Regions from separate parts of the Dyadobacter chenwenxiniae genome, predicted to be linked through region 1. Evidence: riboswitches for the same ligand, from Rfam matches in the RefSeq annotation. Region 1 holds a riboswitch; the other holds the start of a gene.
The links. A riboswitch is a leader RNA that binds a small molecule or an ion and turns the genes downstream of it on or off. The one in region 1 is predicted to bind cobalamin.
Positions count from the first base shown of each region.

Region 2: it holds a riboswitch for cobalamin, as region 1 does, so the genes downstream of both, MUK70_RS09955 (cytochrome c biogenesis protein CcdA) here and MUK70_RS22090 (TonB-dependent receptor plug domain-containing protein) in region 1, are expected to answer to the same signal.

Region 1 is NZ_CP094997.1:5,174,747-5,179,170, reverse strand. It holds gene MUK70_RS22095 (DUF5074 domain-containing protein) at 1-709, opposite strand, end outside; gene MUK70_RS22090 (TonB-dependent receptor plug domain-containing protein) at 762-2,651, opposite strand; cobalamin riboswitch at 2,728-2,927, opposite strand; gene MUK70_RS22085 (DMT family transporter) at 2,957-3,928, shown strand; gene MUK70_RS22080 (thioredoxin family protein) at 3,993-4,424, shown strand, end outside.
Region 2 is NZ_CP094997.1:2,432,275-2,436,698, reverse strand. It holds gene MUK70_RS09960 (TonB-dependent receptor plug domain-containing protein) at 1-966, opposite strand, end outside; gene MUK70_RS09955 (cytochrome c biogenesis protein CcdA) at 950-1,579, opposite strand; gene MUK70_RS30815 (hypothetical protein) at 1,612-1,743, shown strand; cobalamin riboswitch at 1,713-1,977, opposite strand; cobalamin riboswitch at 2,053-2,315, shown strand; gene MUK70_RS09950 (cobyrinic acid a,c-diamide synthase CobB) at 2,607-3,929, shown strand; gene cobN (cobaltochelatase subunit CobN) at 3,971-4,424, shown strand, end outside.

The DNA of each region.
Region 1 (4,424 bases):
TGACCTTGATGCCATCATTCACCCAAAGCTTTCCATCGGCATCAATGCCGACTGGGTTTGGCGCGTTTTCGAAGGAAAGCGTTTTGTCAATTGCATTTGTGGTCGTGTTGATAATGCTCAGCGTTTTGCCTTTGCCATAAGAAACCGTTCCCACGAAGAGTTTGCCGTTATTAAAAACCAGGTTTTCAGGGCCGCCTGACGCAATGTCAATACGCTTGGTCACTTTATTGGTAAGCAAATCCACCACAGCCACATAACCCGTTGTGAATTTTTGATCTGCATTGGTTCCCCAGCATGAAACGTAAGCTTTGTTATTACTGCCAAAAACCACTTCTCTCGGATTCTCAATGTCGGGTGTGCCAATGCTGGCGATGGTCTTAAATGTATTGCTGTTTACAATTTCAACCTTATCTTGTCCGGCAGACATATTATCCACGAGAATGATCCCGGTTTCGCCGGATGCGGCATAACCCTGTACTCCGCCTTTTAATGCAGTGCCATTAGCTGCCGAAAAAATGTCCGCCTGTGCAGTAGTTTGCTCTCTGGTAAAGAACGAAATGGCTCCGTTATTTTGGGAAAAATTACCTTCATTAACCACAAAAACGCCCTGGATATAATCACCTTTCGGAGTGGGGTCGCTTTGGTTACACGACCATGCGAAAAGGGATAAAGATGTAAATGCTGCTAATCTGAATAACTGTTTTTTCATTTTTTGTTTTATTAGTTGTAAACATTTTTGCCACTTAACCGGCTAAGATCAATCAGCGATTTTTTGGCGGATCATACATTAAAATCAAACTCAATGCAAAGCTCCTTCCCGGCATTGCATTGTTCCTCACATTTAAATAGAACGTGTTTGCAACGTTATTGATCTGTCCCTGCAAGCGCATTTTTATTTTATCCCAAACAAAAGTATGCTCTGCCAGCAAATTTGTAAGCGTATAACCATCCAAGATTTGTGAATTATCAAATGTGCTGAACCGCTTGCTGACCGCCTGCGCCTGGGCTGTAATTCTGGTATTCTTGTATTGAACAAATGCATTCAAATTTCCGGAATGAACAGGCACAAACACAAGTTGCTTGCCAATAATGTCCGAGGAATAAGCATCATAGGCTTTTTCCTGAGCGCTTTTGTTGAGAGTATATCCAATGTTAGCTCCTGACTTCCAGTTGCTTACATCGAAACGCCAGCCAGCCAGCACTTCAATGCCGCGGGCTAGCACTTGCTGTAAATTTTCAACGCGATAACTTTTTCCCGGATTCCAATAAGTCCAGTCCTTGATACGGTTGTGGTATGCAGTTATTGAAGCAGAAAAAGTGTGGTTCAAGGGGGAAGTGAAGTTTTGTTCAAGACCAACTTCCTTATTCCAACCCGTCTCCGGCCTGATTTCCGGGTTTCCCATTTCTTTCCAAAAGCGCTCATTCAATGTTGGCACGCGATAACTCCGTCCGATTGAACCTTTGAATTTCAAATTATAAGTTTCTTTTTGCGCCAAAACATATTCCGCTCCCAGTGAGGGCGTAAATGGCGGATCGAATTTTGTGACAAATGCTTGTCTCAAATTGGCAGAAACGATTATGCGATTCGTGGGTTGCCAGCGCGTGAGCAAAAAGAGGTCGCCGCGATTTTCGGTAACCAATTCTTTATCATAACCCGCCACCTGCGCCCGGTAATGTGCCAATTCGCCACCTGCTTTGATCTGGAACGCATTAAACTGAAAATCACGTTCAATGCGGTTCGAAAACTTGTCGGTCACGGCGTGATCCAACTGACTGTAATCGCCTTTGGCATAATCAATAATGTCCCTTACCCACGAAGCCCGGAATGTGATTTCTTTGTAATTATAGCGCAGCATGGTCCGGTAAGCTTCTGTTAAAGTCAGCTCACGACCCGCTTTATCTTCGGGCGTTAATGTGAGCCGGTTCCGGGTCAGCCACACGTGTGCCGAGATCTGATGATCGTTTTTTGAATTGAAAAACAAATCCTGCACCAAACCGCGCTGGAAAGAAGTTGACGGCAGAACGGTGTATTGATTTCGCTCCGAATAAGGGAAATCGTTGTTCATACGGCCGTCATATACATTTGTTTTGCCCGAAAAGGTCCACCGATCATTGATTACTGCCGTATATCGGGCCGTAACCTGGGTTTGGTGGTTATTAAAACTTTCCTGCTGACGGCCTATCGAAACCTGCAAAGGCTGCTTCGAAGGAGTGCTTCCCAGCAGAATGCTCCCACCCACCGCATCGCTGCCGACAATGCTCGCCGCAGAACCGTATTGTACAGCAAGCTGATCAAAGCCTGCAACGGGAATGGTCGAAAAGTCGGTTTGCCCCAAAATAGGTGAATTAATGTTCAGGCCGTTCCATAACACAGCCGTATGGTTCGCCGACGTTCCACGAAAAGAAGCCGTGTTTAATTGCCCGGGGCCATAATTTTTAAATGCGATCGGCGTGTAAAGTGAGAGCAGGTCGCTGATATTTTGGAAGCGGAAAAGGTTTAGCGACGTTGAATCTAACTTTTGGATTTTAAGTCCGCTCATGAATTTTTCAGGAACAAAACCTTTTATCACCACAGGTTCCAGGCGAATGCTATCGCGTTGTGCCAGAAGTATTTGTGGACACAATACCCAAGCGGCAATGGCCAAAGCCATGAAAAACTTCCTGTCAATAATCACGCTGTGTCAGATATGTAGCATCGTCAGCATTGCTTTTCCTCCGAAAGCAAATTTGATGAATCCAGTTTTGGCAGGTCTCCTGGCTCGTCTCTCGATCCATGGCCTTCCCGTTCGTGGAACAGTGGCATTGGGGATTGGATCAATATAAACAGACTCACAGTTGCGGGGACAGCTTCCGGTTCAACGGAATTCCCTATTAAGCCTTATCGCGGCATTGAAGCCGCTTATGGCGCCAAAGGTGCAAAGTTAGGAAATTGGCCGGACTTCCAACTCTGTGCGATATGCTTTATATTTGGTCAAAATCTTTACCCCTTTTGGCTGCTTCTGCTCAAAAACTCACTGTAACTTCTTCGCATAAAGGCATTTACCTTATGCTGGGCGCGGCGTTTTTCTTTTCTCTTACATCGGCCATTTCCAAGTGGCTGGGCCGCGATTTTCACATTGTGCAGCTGGTATTTTTCAGGAACATTGTAGGCGTTGTGTTTGTGGTGACCAGCATTTGGCGCCGCCCGATCCGACAACAGGGAGGCAAACTGGGCCTGCTTATTTTTCGCGGCGTTGTGGGCACGTTGTCGCTTTATATGCTCTTTTATGCGATCCAAACATTAGGATTGGGCCGTGCTTCCACTTATCAATACACCTATCCCATTTTTCTCGCATTGCTATCCTGGCTGTTGATAGGCGAAACGCTGAATTCGCGCGAATGGGCTGCTATTTTTGTGGGCTTTACAGGCATTATGTTCGTTTTCCGGCCAGATCTTTCGATTTCGCTCCGCGATAATGCGCTGGGGTTGGGTAATGCATTGCTGACTGCTATTTCTTATTTATCAATCAGGCAGTTAGGCGTTGTTTATGACACCCGGGCTATCATTCTTTCTTTTATGCTGAGTGGCATTGTAATGCCCATTATTTCCATGCTGGTAGGGACGTATTATCCGATGGAAAATCTGGATTTCCTGATTGGGACATTCACCTGGCCCACTAACATTTCGCACTGGCTCGGGTTTCTGGCACTCGGGTTAACAGCATTGATGGGGCAAAGAATGTTAACCCAATCATTCACCTATGACAAAGCCGGGCGCGTTGCGGCCATTGGTTATTCCAATATTCTGTTTTCGGTTTTAATTGGTTTTCTGATGGGAGAAGCCATTCCGTCGTTCTCAATGCTGACGGGCATGTTGCTGATTGTGGCAGGAGGGATTATGGTTTCCCTGGCAAAAAGAAAGCCTACGGTTGCCGATGATCTGGAATAAGTCAGGCATTCAGCACAATTATTCCGCAATGAAAATTGTTAACTTATTGAAATCAAATGAAGTTATGAAAAGATCCGCTACATCCCTTTTTCTGTTTTTTGTCATGCTTACGGTGGCAACGGGTTTCAAATCCGATGGAAATCGGCCTGCGGAAGGCATTCAATGGTTGACAATAAAAGAAGCTTACGCCAAAATTCAGAAAGAGCCGAGAAAGGTTTTAATCGACGTGTACACAGATTGGTGTGGCTGGTGCAAAGTGATGGACCGCGAAACATTCAAAAACAAAGCCGTAGTCGAATACGTCAACCGCAAATATTACGCCGTAAAGCTCAACGCAGAACAGAAAAAGGCCATCATGCTAGGAGACAAAAAATTCGAATTCATTTCCGAAGGCGGCCGAGGCGTACACCAACTCGCATTGGCACTGACCAACAACCAGCCCAGTTATCCAACGACCGTTTTCCTGGACGACAAATTCACCATGATCCAGCCGCTG
Region 2 (4,424 bases), 2.7 Mb from region 1:
ACTATGCGCGCCGATTTTTCCCGTAAGCGCCATGTCCAATGCCGATCGGCCCATGTCTTTGGTACTCGCTTCTGTGCTGCCCGACGAAATCTCACCCGGCGATTCAACATCTTTTGCCTGAAAGGTCTCACCCCGCACATCCAGCCGGAAAAATGGATTCAGTTGATAACCCATTCGCAATGCACCGGAATAGTAATGTAACTCCGTATAAGGCCGTCTTTCACCATCATTCACCGTTTCATCCACTTTTTCGGCGGGCTGGTTGGCGTAGTTTTTCTGTGAAGAAGTATTTCCAAATGCATTTCGCAGCCAGTTGCCGCGCCCGATTTTATAATCTTTTGATCTTTCCAAATAGGCAAAGGAAAGATCGTAATCGAGTCTTTTTGTCAGGTTTCCGCCCGTATTAGCGCCAGCCTGAATTGTCTTAAAACTGCCATATTCCACAAAGCCATTGCCGCTAGCCGGGCCCTTGGAACGCTTGGTGATCACATTAATCACACCGCCCATCGCCTGAGAACCATAAAGTGAAGACGCTGGGCCCTTCAAGACTTCGATCCTTTCGATGCCATTCAAATTGATCTGCGACAGGTTCGTCACACCAGCCGCACGTCCGTCGACCAGCAGTAAAGTCCTTTGGTTAAGGCCCGAAAATTGAGGCCGGAAACCGCGAATTCCGACTCCGCTGGACAGATTGGGATACTGGATCACGTCCACAGCCGCTGATTTGCGGACAATGTCGGTCAGGTCCTGCGCCGGCGTGAGGCGGATGTCTTCGGAAGAAATGAGGTCGATTTTTTGGGCAATCCTTTCTTTTTGTGTGTCAAAACGCGTCGCCGTAACCACGATTGGATTCAGCAGATTCGCGTCTGCCGAATCGGTTGGTGCGACCTGGGCGGAAACAGAAATACAGCCCGCTAATGCCAGGCAGGAAACGGATAATTGTAAAGTTTTATGCAAGGGATTCATATAAAGTGATTGCTCCGATAACGATTGAAAATGTGCCTACAACGTAGTTAATGACTTTGAGAAATGTCTCCCTTTTGCCTCCGAAGCGATTGATAGAAGTCGCAAAAAAATAGCCATACGCAGACATGGAGAGAATAATCCCGGCACTTTGCAGGATAATGATCCAGACAGCCGCGGACGTGTCGCTTGCTGCAAGCGTAAGCGCCACCGCGCAGGCGCCGCCCGTTCCCGCAAGTCCGTGCACCATGCCTACCCAAAAAGCGCGGCTCAATTTTTGTTGTGGATTGGGCAATTGTAATGTCTTGTCCTTCAAAAAGTTCCGGCGGATTGCCACCAAGCCCAGCCAGATCATCAGCGGCCCGACGAGCAGCTCCACCTTCTCGGAGATGTCAAGTGTGACAGACGATTTCAGCAGCAGGACCAGCACCGCGAAAAGGATCAAGGTGAAAGAATGTCCGAGTGCCCAGTGGGACGATCGCCAGATTAATTTCCAGCGCTGGCGCGGGCTTTTAGCATCCTCGCTCGCCAGCACCGAAACCGCCGCCATATGGTCGGGTTCGAAGGAATGCTGGATGCCAAGTAACAGAGAGTCAATGAGGAGAATGTTCACCATTCGTTTTTCGTGGCAGTTTAGATAAGTGAAAAATGCTTATCTCGAAAAACTCAGGGAACAATGCAGGAGCAGGCAACGGCCCACAAAGAAGCCATTACCATCGTCCTATTGCCTTTCTTCCCGAAAGCAATCCGGATAAAAATATCGACTGGCAGGTCTTCTGACTCGTTCCGCAGCAACGCCTTCCCGGGGAGTTTTTTTAATGAGTGAATGACTGAATGAGTGAATGACTGAATGTTTTTTATTCACTCATTCAGTCATTCAACATTAATCAACCCCAGTGGCAATCTTGTTACAGCGCTTTATTTGAACTTACAGCAGCGGGTACTGCTCCGGATTTTCACCGGATTCCCTTTTCATCACGCCCGGAGACGTGAACCAATTGAGCCGCAAAGATGGAGTTTTTTTGTTTTACGCAACGATAAAAACGATTATTCCCCTACTTTTGCAGCCTTGAAATAGTTCTTTGCTTTATTTTTCCAACAGGAAAAGGTTTTACTAACCACGTGAATTAATAGGGAATCGTGTGCAAATCACGAGCTGTCGCGCAACTGTAAGTAACCAAAGTTTACATCGAATGATATCCACCGGGGCAATGATTTAATGACTGAATGAGTGAATGATTGAATGACTGAATGTTTTTTTATTCACTCATTCAATCATTCAAAATTAACTCCCCGGGAAGGATGATGTGAATGTTACAAGTCAGGAGACCTGCCTTTTTTTGTTGACAAATGCTTCCGCGAAATGAAGCTTCGTCTGGTCTGGATATGTCCGGTTTTTTGAACCGTGATTTTCGGGTGCAATCTGCCCGATCTCTCTCTTTTCGTCTTCTTTTCGTTTGCATTTTAAAATGCTGCAAGAGCTTTTAACTCACCTGAAATAAGTTAAAAGTATGCAAATGCCACAAAACTGCTGTCCGCGAACCGACGGCGTCCGCGCTGAGCGCAGTAACATCCCTCTCCGATCATTCTTACCGGGAGCGACCATAGGCTTTTTGTTAATTGTCAAATATGGTTTGTAAGAAATGACATTAACGAAATCCCACTTCCTGATCTCCGCTCCATCGAGCAACTCCGGTAAAACCACGATTACGCTGGCATTGCTGCGTGCTTTGAAAAACAGAGGTTTAGAAGTTCAGCCTTTTAAATGCGGGCCGGATTACATTGATCCCATTCACCATACAGCGGCGGCGGGGAAGCAGAGTGTTAATCTGGACACATTCATGTCCTCAGAAACGCATGTGCAGGGAATTTATGCCAAATACAGTTCTGTGGCGGATGTTTCTGTGACAGAGGGCGTGATGGGACTTTTTGATGGGTCTGATAAAATGCGGGGCAGCAGCGCGGATATCGCGCAGTTGCTTGCTATCCCGGTAATTCTGGTCGTTAATGCGAAATCCATGGCTTACTCGGCGGCTCCGCTTTTGTTTGGTTTTAAAAATTTTGACAGGCGGGTTCGTGTGGTCGGCGTAATCTTCAATTTTGTGAGCACGCCGTCGCATTACCGGTTTTTGAAAGATGCGTGCACGGATGTGGGCGTGGAAGCATTGGGTTATCTTCCCCAAAACAATACATTAAGCATTCCTTCGCGGCATCTGGGCCTGCACATTTCTGCCGAGACAAATTATGAGCAGATCATTGCAAACCTGGCGGAAACGCTTCCCAAAACCGTCGATCTCGACCGGTTGCTGGAAATTACACAGCGCGGTGACCAGGAAAATCCGGATCATAATAGTAAGTCAGATACGAAACTGGCGAACCTGAAAATCAGCATTGCGAGGGACGAAGCCTTCACATTTTTATATCAGGAAAATATAAAATTACTGTCACGTTTTGGCGAGATCACTTGGTTTAGTCCGCTGCATGATAACGTTTTGCCGGAAACCGATTTCCTCTATTTACCAGGTGGTTATCCCGAATTATTTGCGGAAAAACTGAGTGAAAACACGTCTATGCGGGCCAGTCTTAAAGATTATTGTGAAAAAGGCAATCGAACGCTGGCAGAATGCGGCGGTATGATGTATCTGGCAAAAAACCTTACAGATCAATATGGCGAAACATTTCCAATGGTTGGCGTCCTGGATTGCACCACCTCCATGCAAAGTGCAAAAATGACATTGGGTTACCGCATCGCCGATTGGAATAATATAGAAATCAAAGGCCACGAATTTCATTACAGTAACCTCATTGACAACGAGATGCAGCCGCAAAGTATGCCCGTCACGAACGCAAAAGGAATTGAAACAGACACAAAAATTTACGGAAAATACAACACATACGCCTCCTACATGCATTTGTACTGGGCAGATAATGAGTCATTTATACAAAATCTATTAGCCATAAAATAAAAAATGCCGACGGCCAATAGCCGAAAGCCGACAGCAAAAAAATGACAACCAAACGACAGCGTATCACCCGTGCGGACGGAAAAGCGATTAACCTTGTGCAGCGGCGGGGGCATTTGTCGTATTGCTACAACGCCTGCTGCTGCGGTCGCACGGACCGGGGTTATGCTGCGATTCCCGTGGAATTGTACAAAAGTGAGTGGCTCAAAAGGAAGCTGCGCAATGTAGTGCATATGACCAAAGGGGGCTGCCTCGGGCCGTGCACGCTGGCGAATGTGGTTACTCTGTTGTTTGACGGGCATTCGGTGTGGTTTCATTCCATTAACAACGACTGGCAGATCATCGCGATTTTCGATTATATCGAAAGCATGGTGAAAGCCGACCGCTATCTCGTTCCACCGTCCGATCTGGCCGAATATGTGTTCCAATTCTACACTTGGAAAGGCTCAGAAACGGCCACGATCAGCGGACAAGCAGCATTGCCAACAGAAGGCATTG